Regions from separate parts of the Pseudacidovorax sp. 1753 genome, predicted to be linked through region 1. Evidence: predicted binding sites of a transcription regulator. Region 1 holds the regulator's gene; the other holds the start of a gene.
What was found. The regulator sigma-54, encoded in region 1, starts transcription at its own class of promoters, with help from an activator protein. The targets are predictions, from matches to a motif close to TGGCANGNAANCTGCTTT.

Region 1 (4,406 bases):
TGGAGGCCCTGGCGGCCGAATCGCGCAAGGGCTGAGCCGACGCCCCGCCCCAGCGCCCCGGCCCGCTTCGGCGGGCCTTTTCATTGCGGGTGTGCCGCGCGCCCTGCCGACGGTGCGCGCTACCGGAATGCAAGCGCGGGACATTCACCGCGGCCGCCGGTTTGAGACAAAGCCGGGCCTACAATCAAGAGCAAGTTCCGTGCCTTTATGACCCATCCCTCGCACTCCACGATCTCCCTTCCCTGGCGCCGCCTCGGCCGTGCCATGGTCCTCGTGGCCGCGCTGGGCCTGGCCGCCGCGGCCCAGGCCGAGAAGGCCGACCGCAACCAGCCGATGAACATCGAGGCCGACTCGCTGCGCTATGACGACCTGAAGCAGACCAGCATCTTCACGGGTCGGGTGGTGGTCACCAAGGGCACGCTGCTCATCCGCGGCACCCGCGTCGAGGTCCGGCAGGACCCGGAGGGCTACCAGTACGGCGTGGTCACCGCCGACCCGGGCCAGCGCGGCTACTTCAAGCAGCGCCGCGATGGCGGCAACGACGAGTGGATCGAGGGCGAGGGCGAGGTCATCGAGTACGACGGCCGCGCCGACACCGTCAAGTTCATCCGTCGCGCCGTCATGCGCCGGCTGACCGGCACCACCGTCACCGACGAGACCTCCGGCCCGCTGATCACCTACAACCAGACCAACGACACCTTCACCGTCAATGGCGCCCCGCCGCCGCCGGGCGGCACCCAGCAGCCGGGCGGCCGCGTGCGGGCCATCCTGTCGCCGCGCAGCACCGAGCCCACGCAGGTGCCGGCCCCCGGCCCGCGCACCGGCGCGCCGCTGCGCCAGAGCGGCTCGCTGTCGGGCCAGAACGGGGGCAGCCGGTGAGCGTCGCGGTGCCGGCGGGCGGCAGCCGGCTGCAGGCGCGTGGCCTGCAGAAGAGCTACGGCAGCCGCAAGGTGGTCAAGAACGTCTCGCTCGACGTGCAGAAGGGCGAGGTCGTCGGCCTGCTGGGCCCCAACGGCGCCGGCAAGACCACGTCCTTCTACATGATCGTCGGCCTGGTGCGGGCCGATGCTGGCCAGATCAGCATCGACGGCGAGGCCGTGGAGCACATGCCCATCCACCGCCGGGCGCGCATGGGCCTGTCGTACCTGCCGCAGGAGGCGTCGATCTTCCGCAAGCTGACGGTGCAGGAGAACGTGCGCGCCGTGCTCGAGCTGCAGGAGGAGCCCGACGCCCGCGGTCGCATGGCGCCCCTCTCGCGCGATCGCATCGAGCAGCGCCTGTCCGAGCTGCTGGCCGACCTGCGCGTCGACCACCTGCGCGACTCGCCGGCGCTGGCGCTGTCGGGCGGCGAGCGGCGTCGCGTGGAGATCGCCCGCGCGCTGGCCACGCAGCCGCGCTTCATCCTGCTGGACGAGCCCTTCGCCGGCATCGACCCCATCGCCGTGATCGAGATCCAGCGGATCATCAGCTTCCTCAAGGAGCGCGGCATCGGCGTGCTGATTACCGACCACAACGTGCGCGAGACGCTGGGCATCTGCGACCACGCCTTCATCATCAGCGACGGCCAGGTGCTGGCGCAGGGCACGCCCTCCGAGATCGTCGACAACGCCGAGGTGCGCCGCGTGTACCTGGGCGAACACTTCCGGATGTAGCCAGGGTGCCTGTTTCCGCGTTCCGTCCTTCCGGCGCCCCTCCCATCCTGCCCGTGGCCGCGCACACCGTGGGAGGCCGTCCATGAAGCAGGGCCTGTCGCTGCGCGTCTCGCAGCATCTGGCGCTCACGCCGCAGCTGCAGCAGTCGATCCGGCTGCTGCAGCTCTCGACGCTGGAGCTGAGCCAGGAGGTCGAGCAGATGCTCGACGACAACCCCTTCCTGGAGCGTCTGGCCGAGGAGGCGCCGCGCGAGGAGTTCGGCCTGGAGGCGGCCGACGCCCCCGTGCCCCGCGACGAGCGCGAGGACGGCACCGACTACGCCGCCACGGCCAGCGCCAGCAGCACGTCGAGCAGCAGCAGCGACACCGCCGTGGCAGAGGCCGACGCGCCCGCCACCGAGAGCGTCGACGCCGAGCCCGACTGGGACGGCGACGGCACCGTGGAGTTCTCGCCCGACGACAGCGAATGGGGCGGCGACGCCCCGGCGCGCAACAACAGCAGCAGCCAGGACGACGACGAGCGCGCCGACGCCACCGAGCTGGCGCGCAGCCAGGAGTCGCTGCAGGCCCACCTGCACCGCCAGGCGCTGTCGCTGCGCCTCACGCCCGAGGACTCGGCCGCGCTGCGCTTCCTGATCGAATCGCTCAACGACGACGGCTACCTGGAGGATTCGCTCCCGGCCCTGGCCTCGGCCCTGGCCGGCGACGACAACGACGAGTTCGACGAGCTGATCCACCACTTCCAGGTGGCGCTGGGCCTGCTGCAGAGCCTGGACCCGCTGGGCGTGGGCGCGCGCGACCTGGGCGAATGCCTGGCCATCCAGCTGCGCGCCGGCGCCGACGCGGACGACAGCGACGAGGAAGACCAGGTCCGCAAGGTCGCCCTGGCCATCTGCAAGCAGCCCATGGACCTTCTGGCCAAGCGCGACTTCAAGCGCCTGGCCGTGCTCACCCGCAGCAACGAGGACCTGGTGCGCCAGGCGTCGCAACTGATCGCGCGGCTGGAGCCCAAGCCCGGGCGGCGCTTCGTCGATGTGGAGCGGCACGTGATCGTGCCCGACGTCATCGTCACCCGCAGCGGGCGCGGCAGCAACATCAAGTTCCGCGTGCAGCTCAACCCCGACGTGATGCCGCGGCTGCGCGTGCACGACATCTATGCCGGCGCGCTCAAGTCGCACAAGGGCGAGGGCAGCCAGGCCCTGAGCCAGCGGTTGCAGGAGGCGCGCTGGTTCATCAAGAACATCCAGCAGCGCTTCGACACCATCCTGCGCGTGTCCAACGCCATCGTGGAGCGGCAGAAGAACTTCTTCATCCACGGCGAGCTGGCCATGCGCCCGCTGGTGCTGCGCGAGATCGCCGACGAACTGGGCCTGCACGAGTCGACCATCAGCCGGGTGACCACCGCCAAGTACATGTCCACGCCCTTCGGTACGGTGGAGCTGAAGTACTTCTTCGGCTCTGCCCTGGGCACCGAGACCGGCGGCAATGCGTCCAGCACGGCCGTGCGGGCGCTGATCAAGCAGTTCGTCGGCTCGGAGAACGTCAAGAAGCCGCTGTCGGACAGCCAGATCTCGGACATGCTCAAGGAGCAGGGCATCGAATGCGCCCGCCGCACGGTGGCCAAGTACCGTGAGGCGCTGCGCATCGCGCCGGCCAACCTGCGCAAGGCGCTCTAGGAGCCGCCTTGTTCCTGGCCTGCACGCGGGCCGGGGCTTCCGATCGGCGTGCCGGCGAATCGCGGTGGCCGGCCACCTCATTTTTTCGGACGACGAAGCCGTGAACGAACTGATCCTTTTTCTGCCCTGCGCCGCCGGCGTGGAAGACCTCCTGGCCGCCGAGGTGCATGCCATCACTGGCCGCAGCGGCGACGACCTGCGGGTGCTGCGCGGCGGTGTGCGGGTGATGGGCGCCTGGCGCGACGTGCAGGCGCTCAACCTCAAGAGCCGGCTGGCGCAGCGGGTGCTGGTGCAGCTGGCGCACCGGCCCTATCGCAGCGAGGCCGACCTGTACGAAGCCGCCTCGGGCATCGCCTGGGAGATGTGGTTCCAGCCGCGCCAGACCTTCAAGGTCGAGCTCACGGCGCAGGGCAGCCCGCTCCAGAGCCTCAACTTCGCCACGCTCAAGATCAAGGACGCCATCGCCGACCGCTTCCGCGCCCGCGCCGGCGGCGTGCGGCCCAGCGTGGAGACGCGCTTTCCCGATGTGCGCGTCTTCGCCCACCTGACAGCCGAAGAGGTCACGCTCTACATCGACACCAGCGGCGAGCCGCTGTTCAAGCGCGGCTGGCGCGTGGACAAGGGCGACGCTCCGCTCAAGGAGACCCTGGCCGCGGCCATGCTGGCCGCCAGCGGCTGGTGGGATCCGGAAACCGGTGTGGTTTCCGAGCAGCCGCTGTACGACCCCTGCTGTGGCAGCGGCACCATTCCCATCGAGGCCGCGCTCCTGGCCGCCGGCGTGCCGGCCGGTGCCTCGCGGCGCTTCGGCTTCGAGGCGCTGCTGCTGCACCGCGCCGAACTCTGGCGCGCGATGCGCGAGGAGGCGCTGGCTCCCGCCGACGCGCGCGCTGCGGGCTCGGTGCGGGTCTTTGGCAGCGACGTGTCGCACCGCATGGTCGACTTCGCGCAGCGCAATGCCGAGCGCGCCGGCGTGGCCGACCGGCTGCAACTGCGCGGCGGTGACGCGCTGCAGCGCATGCCCCCGGTCGAGGGCGGCGGCGTGATCCTGCTCAACCCGCCGTATGGCGAGCGCATCGCCG
Region 2 (4,406 bases), on a different contig from region 1:
AGGTCGGTCGGCAACTGCGCGCGAAGGGCGGCCAGCAGCGGCCGCGCATGGCGCTCGATGGCCAACGACGACAGGCCGTCGCCCACCATCAGGCAGAGATCGCAGCCTCGTTCCGGACGCCCGCGCAGGGCCTCGGCGTCGGCCGGGTCCAGGCTGCGGCCCAGGTCGGGCCGGCGCAGGTAGGTGGCCCGGTCGGGCGCCTGGCTGCGGGCACGCAGGACGGACCAGCCGTCTTCTTCGAGCGACCGGGCGAGCGCGTCGGCGTCCAGCGCCGCATGGATGGCATCGCGCGCCATGGCATGCGCCCAGCCGAAGCGCAGCGTCTCGTCGGTGGGCATGCCGCTGCCGGCGCGGCCGAGGGCCAGCCGGGCGGGCGTGGCGGCGCGCCAGGCCTGCCAGGGGTCGGGCGTCACGGGCGGGGCAGATCGGTCTTCTGCTGGAGTAACCCGGGTAGAGGCTTGGGTCGGTTCGTTCGATGCGGTGCTCATGCGGCGGCTCCCAGAAGGCGCAGCCGCTGCATGCCCTGCTGCAGCATCGGTGCAGGCCCTGGCACCAAGCGGCCATCGGCACCGGTGATGCCCATGTGCTGAAGCCAAGCCTCGAACTCGGGTGCGCGCTTCAAGCCCAGGGTGTCGCGCAGGAACAGAGCGTCGTGGAAGGACGTGCTCTGGTAGTTGAGCATCACGTCGTCCGCCCCCGGCACGCCGATCAGGAAGGTGAGGCCGGCCGTGGCCAGCAGCACCAGCAGCGTGTCCATGTCGTCCTGGTCGGCCTCCGCATGGTTGGTGTAGCAGACGTCGCAGCCGATGGGCAGGCCCAGCAGCTTGCCGCAGAAGTGGTCTTCCAGGCCGGCGCGGATGATCTGCTTGCCGTCGAACAGGTACTCTGGCCCGATGAAGCCCACGACGGTGTTGACCAGCAGCGGTCGGTAGCGGCGCGCCAGCGCATAGGCCCGCGCCTCGCAGGTCTGCTGGTCGACCCCATGGTGCGCGTTGGCCGAGAGCGCGCTGCCCTGGCCGGTCTCGAAGTACATGACGTTGTCGCCCAGCGTGCCGCGGCCCAATGCGCGGGCGGCCTCGCAGGCCTCGTCCAGCAGTTCGGGCGTGACGCCGAAGGAGAGGTTGGCCTTCTCGGTGCCGGCGATGGACTGGAAGACCAGGTCCACCGGCGCGGCCCGTTCCATGAGCTTCATCGTGTTGGTCACATGGGTGAGCACGCAGCTCTGGGTGGGAATGGCAAAGCGCTCGATGACCTCGGCCAGCATGTGCTGCAGCCGCTCGAGCACCGGCAGACTGTCGGAGACAGGGTTGACGCCGATCACCGCATCGCCTGCGCCGTAGAGCAGTCCGTCCAGCGTGGAGGCGGCGATGCCGCGCAGGTCATCGGTCGGATGGTTGGGCTGCAGCCGGACGGCCAGATGGCCGGGAAGACCGAGGGTGTTGCGGAAGCGGCTGGTGACCCGGCACTTGCGCGCGACGGCGATCAGGTCCTGGTTGCGCATCAGCTTGGAGACGGCGGCCACCATCTCCGGCGTCAGCCCCGGCGCCAGCGCGGTCAGCGCCGCGGCGTCCGCCGCATCGGACAGCAGCCAGTTGCGGAAATCGCCCACGGTGCGATGCGCGACCGGTGCGAAGGCGGCGGCGTCATGGCCGTCGAGGATCAACCGCGTGATGTTGTCCTCTTCGTAGGGCACCAATGCCTCGCTGAGGAACTGCCTGAGCGGCGTGTCGGCCAGCACATGCCGTGCCGCCATGCGTTGCTGCGCGGTCGCGGCGCCGACCCCGGCCAGGTAGTCGCCCGAGCGCGCCGGGCTGGCGCAGGCCATCACTTGGCGGAGATCGTCGAAGTCGAAGACCTGATGCTGGATCGTCGTGCGGTAGCGCATGGGCGGTGTCGGTGGGCGAGGGGCCGGCCGTGGCGGGAGACCGACGCATGATCGCGCCTGCCGCCCGGCTGCCGGGTAGGACAAGCGATGCAGGTTCCGGGCCCGCGCTCGGCCTGACCTGCTGCGGCGGGGGCGCAGAGAGCGTCAGGGGCGCGGCTTATGATCCGCCGCTTTTCCACCTCGGGAGAGCCCATGACCATCGTTTCGCGTGCCCTCGGCGCCGCTGCCGCCACCCTTCTCTTCGCCTGTGGCGCTGTCCACGCCCAGAGCGCCGCCGTCACCACGCCCAGCGGCCTGGTCTACCAGAGCGTCAAGGAGGGCACCGGCCCCAGCCCCTCGGCGACCGACACAGTGCGGGTGCACTACCGCGGCACCTTCCCGGACAGCGGCAAGGAATTCGACAGCTCCTATGCCCGCAACCAGCCGGCCGAGTTCCCGCTCAACCGCGTAATTCCGTGCTGGACCGAGGGCCTGCAGAAGATGAAGGTGGGCGGCAAGGCCAAGCTGGTGTGCCCGCCGGCCATCGCCTACGGCAGCCGCGGCGCGGGTGGGGTGATCCCACCCAATGCCACGCTGAACTTCGAGGTCGAATTGCTGGGTATCCAGGGCCGCTGAGCCCCGGCGGCCCGCCGCCGTTCAGGTTCAGCGGCGGCCTGCGCGGCCCACCGCAAGCCGCAGCAGCGCCAGCAGGATCAACGCCGCGGCGCCCAATGCCGCGGCCGCCATGATCCAGAACGCCAGCGGCGAATGTTGCGCCGGCCTGGGCCCGAGGCCGTGGTAGGCCAGCCAGTAGCCGCCGCCCAGCCCCACGCCCCACAGCAGGGCGCAGTACACGAGCAGCGGCGCGACCGTGATGCGGAAGCAGCGCAGCACGAAGATGCACAGCGTCTGGGTCGCGTCGGCCAGGTGGTAGGCGGCGCAGGCCGCGAGCAGGCCCGCCGCCAGATGGGCCACGGCCGCCTCGCGCGTGTAGAACTGGACGATGGTGCCGCGCAAAGCCAGCAGCGAGCCGGCCACCATCAACGCGGCCAGCACCGCCATGCCCAGACCCTGCCAGCAGGCGCGCCGCGCCTGGTCCGGCCGGCCGGCGCCCATCCAGTAGCCGACCCGGGCGCTGGTGGCCAGGCCCAGCGACAGCGGAACCATGTAGGCCACCGCGGTGAGGTTCGATGCGATCTGGTGTGCCGCCGTGGCCGTGCTGCCCAGGCGGGCGATGAACAGGGCCATGAAGGTGAAGGAGCTCACCTCCACCATCACCGACAGCCCCGCCGGCACCCCCAGCCGGGCAAAGGCGCCCAGTTGCGGCCAGTCCGGCCGCTCGGGCCGGCGCCAGAGGCGATAGGGTTGGTATTCGGGGCGGTGGCGCAGCATCAGCACCGCAACGGCCAGCATCAGCCAGTTGACGGTCAGCGTGCCGAGTGCGCAGCCCATCAGGCCGAGTGCGGGCACGCCCAGGCCGCCGAAGGTCAGCCAGATCGACAGCGGCACCTTGACCGCCAGCGCGCCGACCTGCAGCCAGGTGACGAAACTCGGCCGGCCGATGGACTGGTTCAGGGTGGCGTAGATGCGAAACAGCAGCGCCGCCGGCAGGGCCGCGGCCAGCACGGCCAGGTACTGGCCGACCGCGCCCCGCATGGCGGGCGGCACCTCGGTCCAGGCCAGCAGCGGGCCGGGCGACAGCAGCAGCGTCGCGCCGACCGCCGTGGTGGCCGCGCACAGGTACAGCGCCTGCCGCACCGAGCGGCCCATGGCCTCGCGCCGGCCGGCCCCGTGCAGCTCGGCCCAGACCGGCAGCAGCGCCTGCAGTGTGCCGGTCAGCGCCACGAACACGCTGATGAAGATGGCCGCACCGATGGACAGCGCCGCCAGCGCATCCTGGTCGAAGCGGCCGGCGACCACGGTGTCGGTGACGCCGAAGGCCATGGTCGCCATCTGGCCGACCAGCACCGTGCCGGCGTGGCGGGCGATGAGGCGCCGCTCGCTCACTGCGGTGCCTGTCGGCGGAACAGCAGCAGGTCGTCGCTGGGGCTGGTGGGCCGGCGGAAGGTGCCTTCGAAATGCCAGTCGGCCATGCGGACCCGGTTGGGCAGGCTGAACAGGTAGTCCGGATGCACCAGCAGCCAGGTGCACCGGCTGCCGTCGGCCAGCGGTTGCAGCGCCATGCGGCCGTGGTAGCGCAGCGCGGCGATCTGGGCGCGGTTGAGGCCGAGTTCGTCCACGCAGCCGGGCTGCGCGCCCATGCGTTGCGAGAGGGCGCGCACCTGGGGCTCGTAGCTGCGGGCGTAGTCGAGCAGCGGCAGCCACAGGGTCATCAGCAGCAGCCAGCACAGCGCGGCGCCGCCGGCGGGCAGGGCCATCGTCTTCCAGAGCGCGGCGCGGTGTCGCCCGGTGCGCCAGCGCACCAGCCAGGCCCAGGCGATGGTGGCGGCCAGCGCCAGACCGAAGCCGATCCAGGAGAAATCGGGCACGAAGCCCGGCGCCAGCCGGTACACATTGGCGGCGGGTTTGGCCGGCACGCCGG

Region 2: a site for sigma-54 is predicted at 1,972-1,989, ahead of ABIC63_RS24800 (ethanolamine ammonia-lyase subunit EutB). Genes of this name have one in related genera too.

Annotation. Positions count from the first base shown of each region.
Region 1 is NZ_JBEPKY010000011.1:238,571-242,976, reverse strand. It holds gene ABIC63_RS15920 (thiol:disulfide interchange protein DsbA/DsbL) at 1-35, shown strand, start outside; gene lptA (lipopolysaccharide transport periplasmic protein LptA) at 208-879, shown strand; gene lptB (LPS export ABC transporter ATP-binding protein) at 876-1,652, shown strand; gene ABIC63_RS15905 (RNA polymerase factor sigma-54) at 1,735-3,327, shown strand; gene ABIC63_RS15900 (THUMP domain-containing class I SAM-dependent RNA methyltransferase) at 3,428-4,406, shown strand, end outside.
Region 2 is NZ_JBEPKY010000024.1:40,324-44,729, reverse strand. It holds gene eutC (ethanolamine ammonia-lyase subunit EutC) at 1-413, opposite strand, end outside; gene ABIC63_RS24800 (ethanolamine ammonia-lyase subunit EutB) at 485-1,885, opposite strand; gene ABIC63_RS24795 (FKBP-type peptidyl-prolyl cis-trans isomerase) at 2,078-2,500, shown strand; gene ABIC63_RS24790 (MATE family efflux transporter) at 2,528-3,871, opposite strand; gene ABIC63_RS24785 (hypothetical protein) at 3,868-4,406, opposite strand, start outside.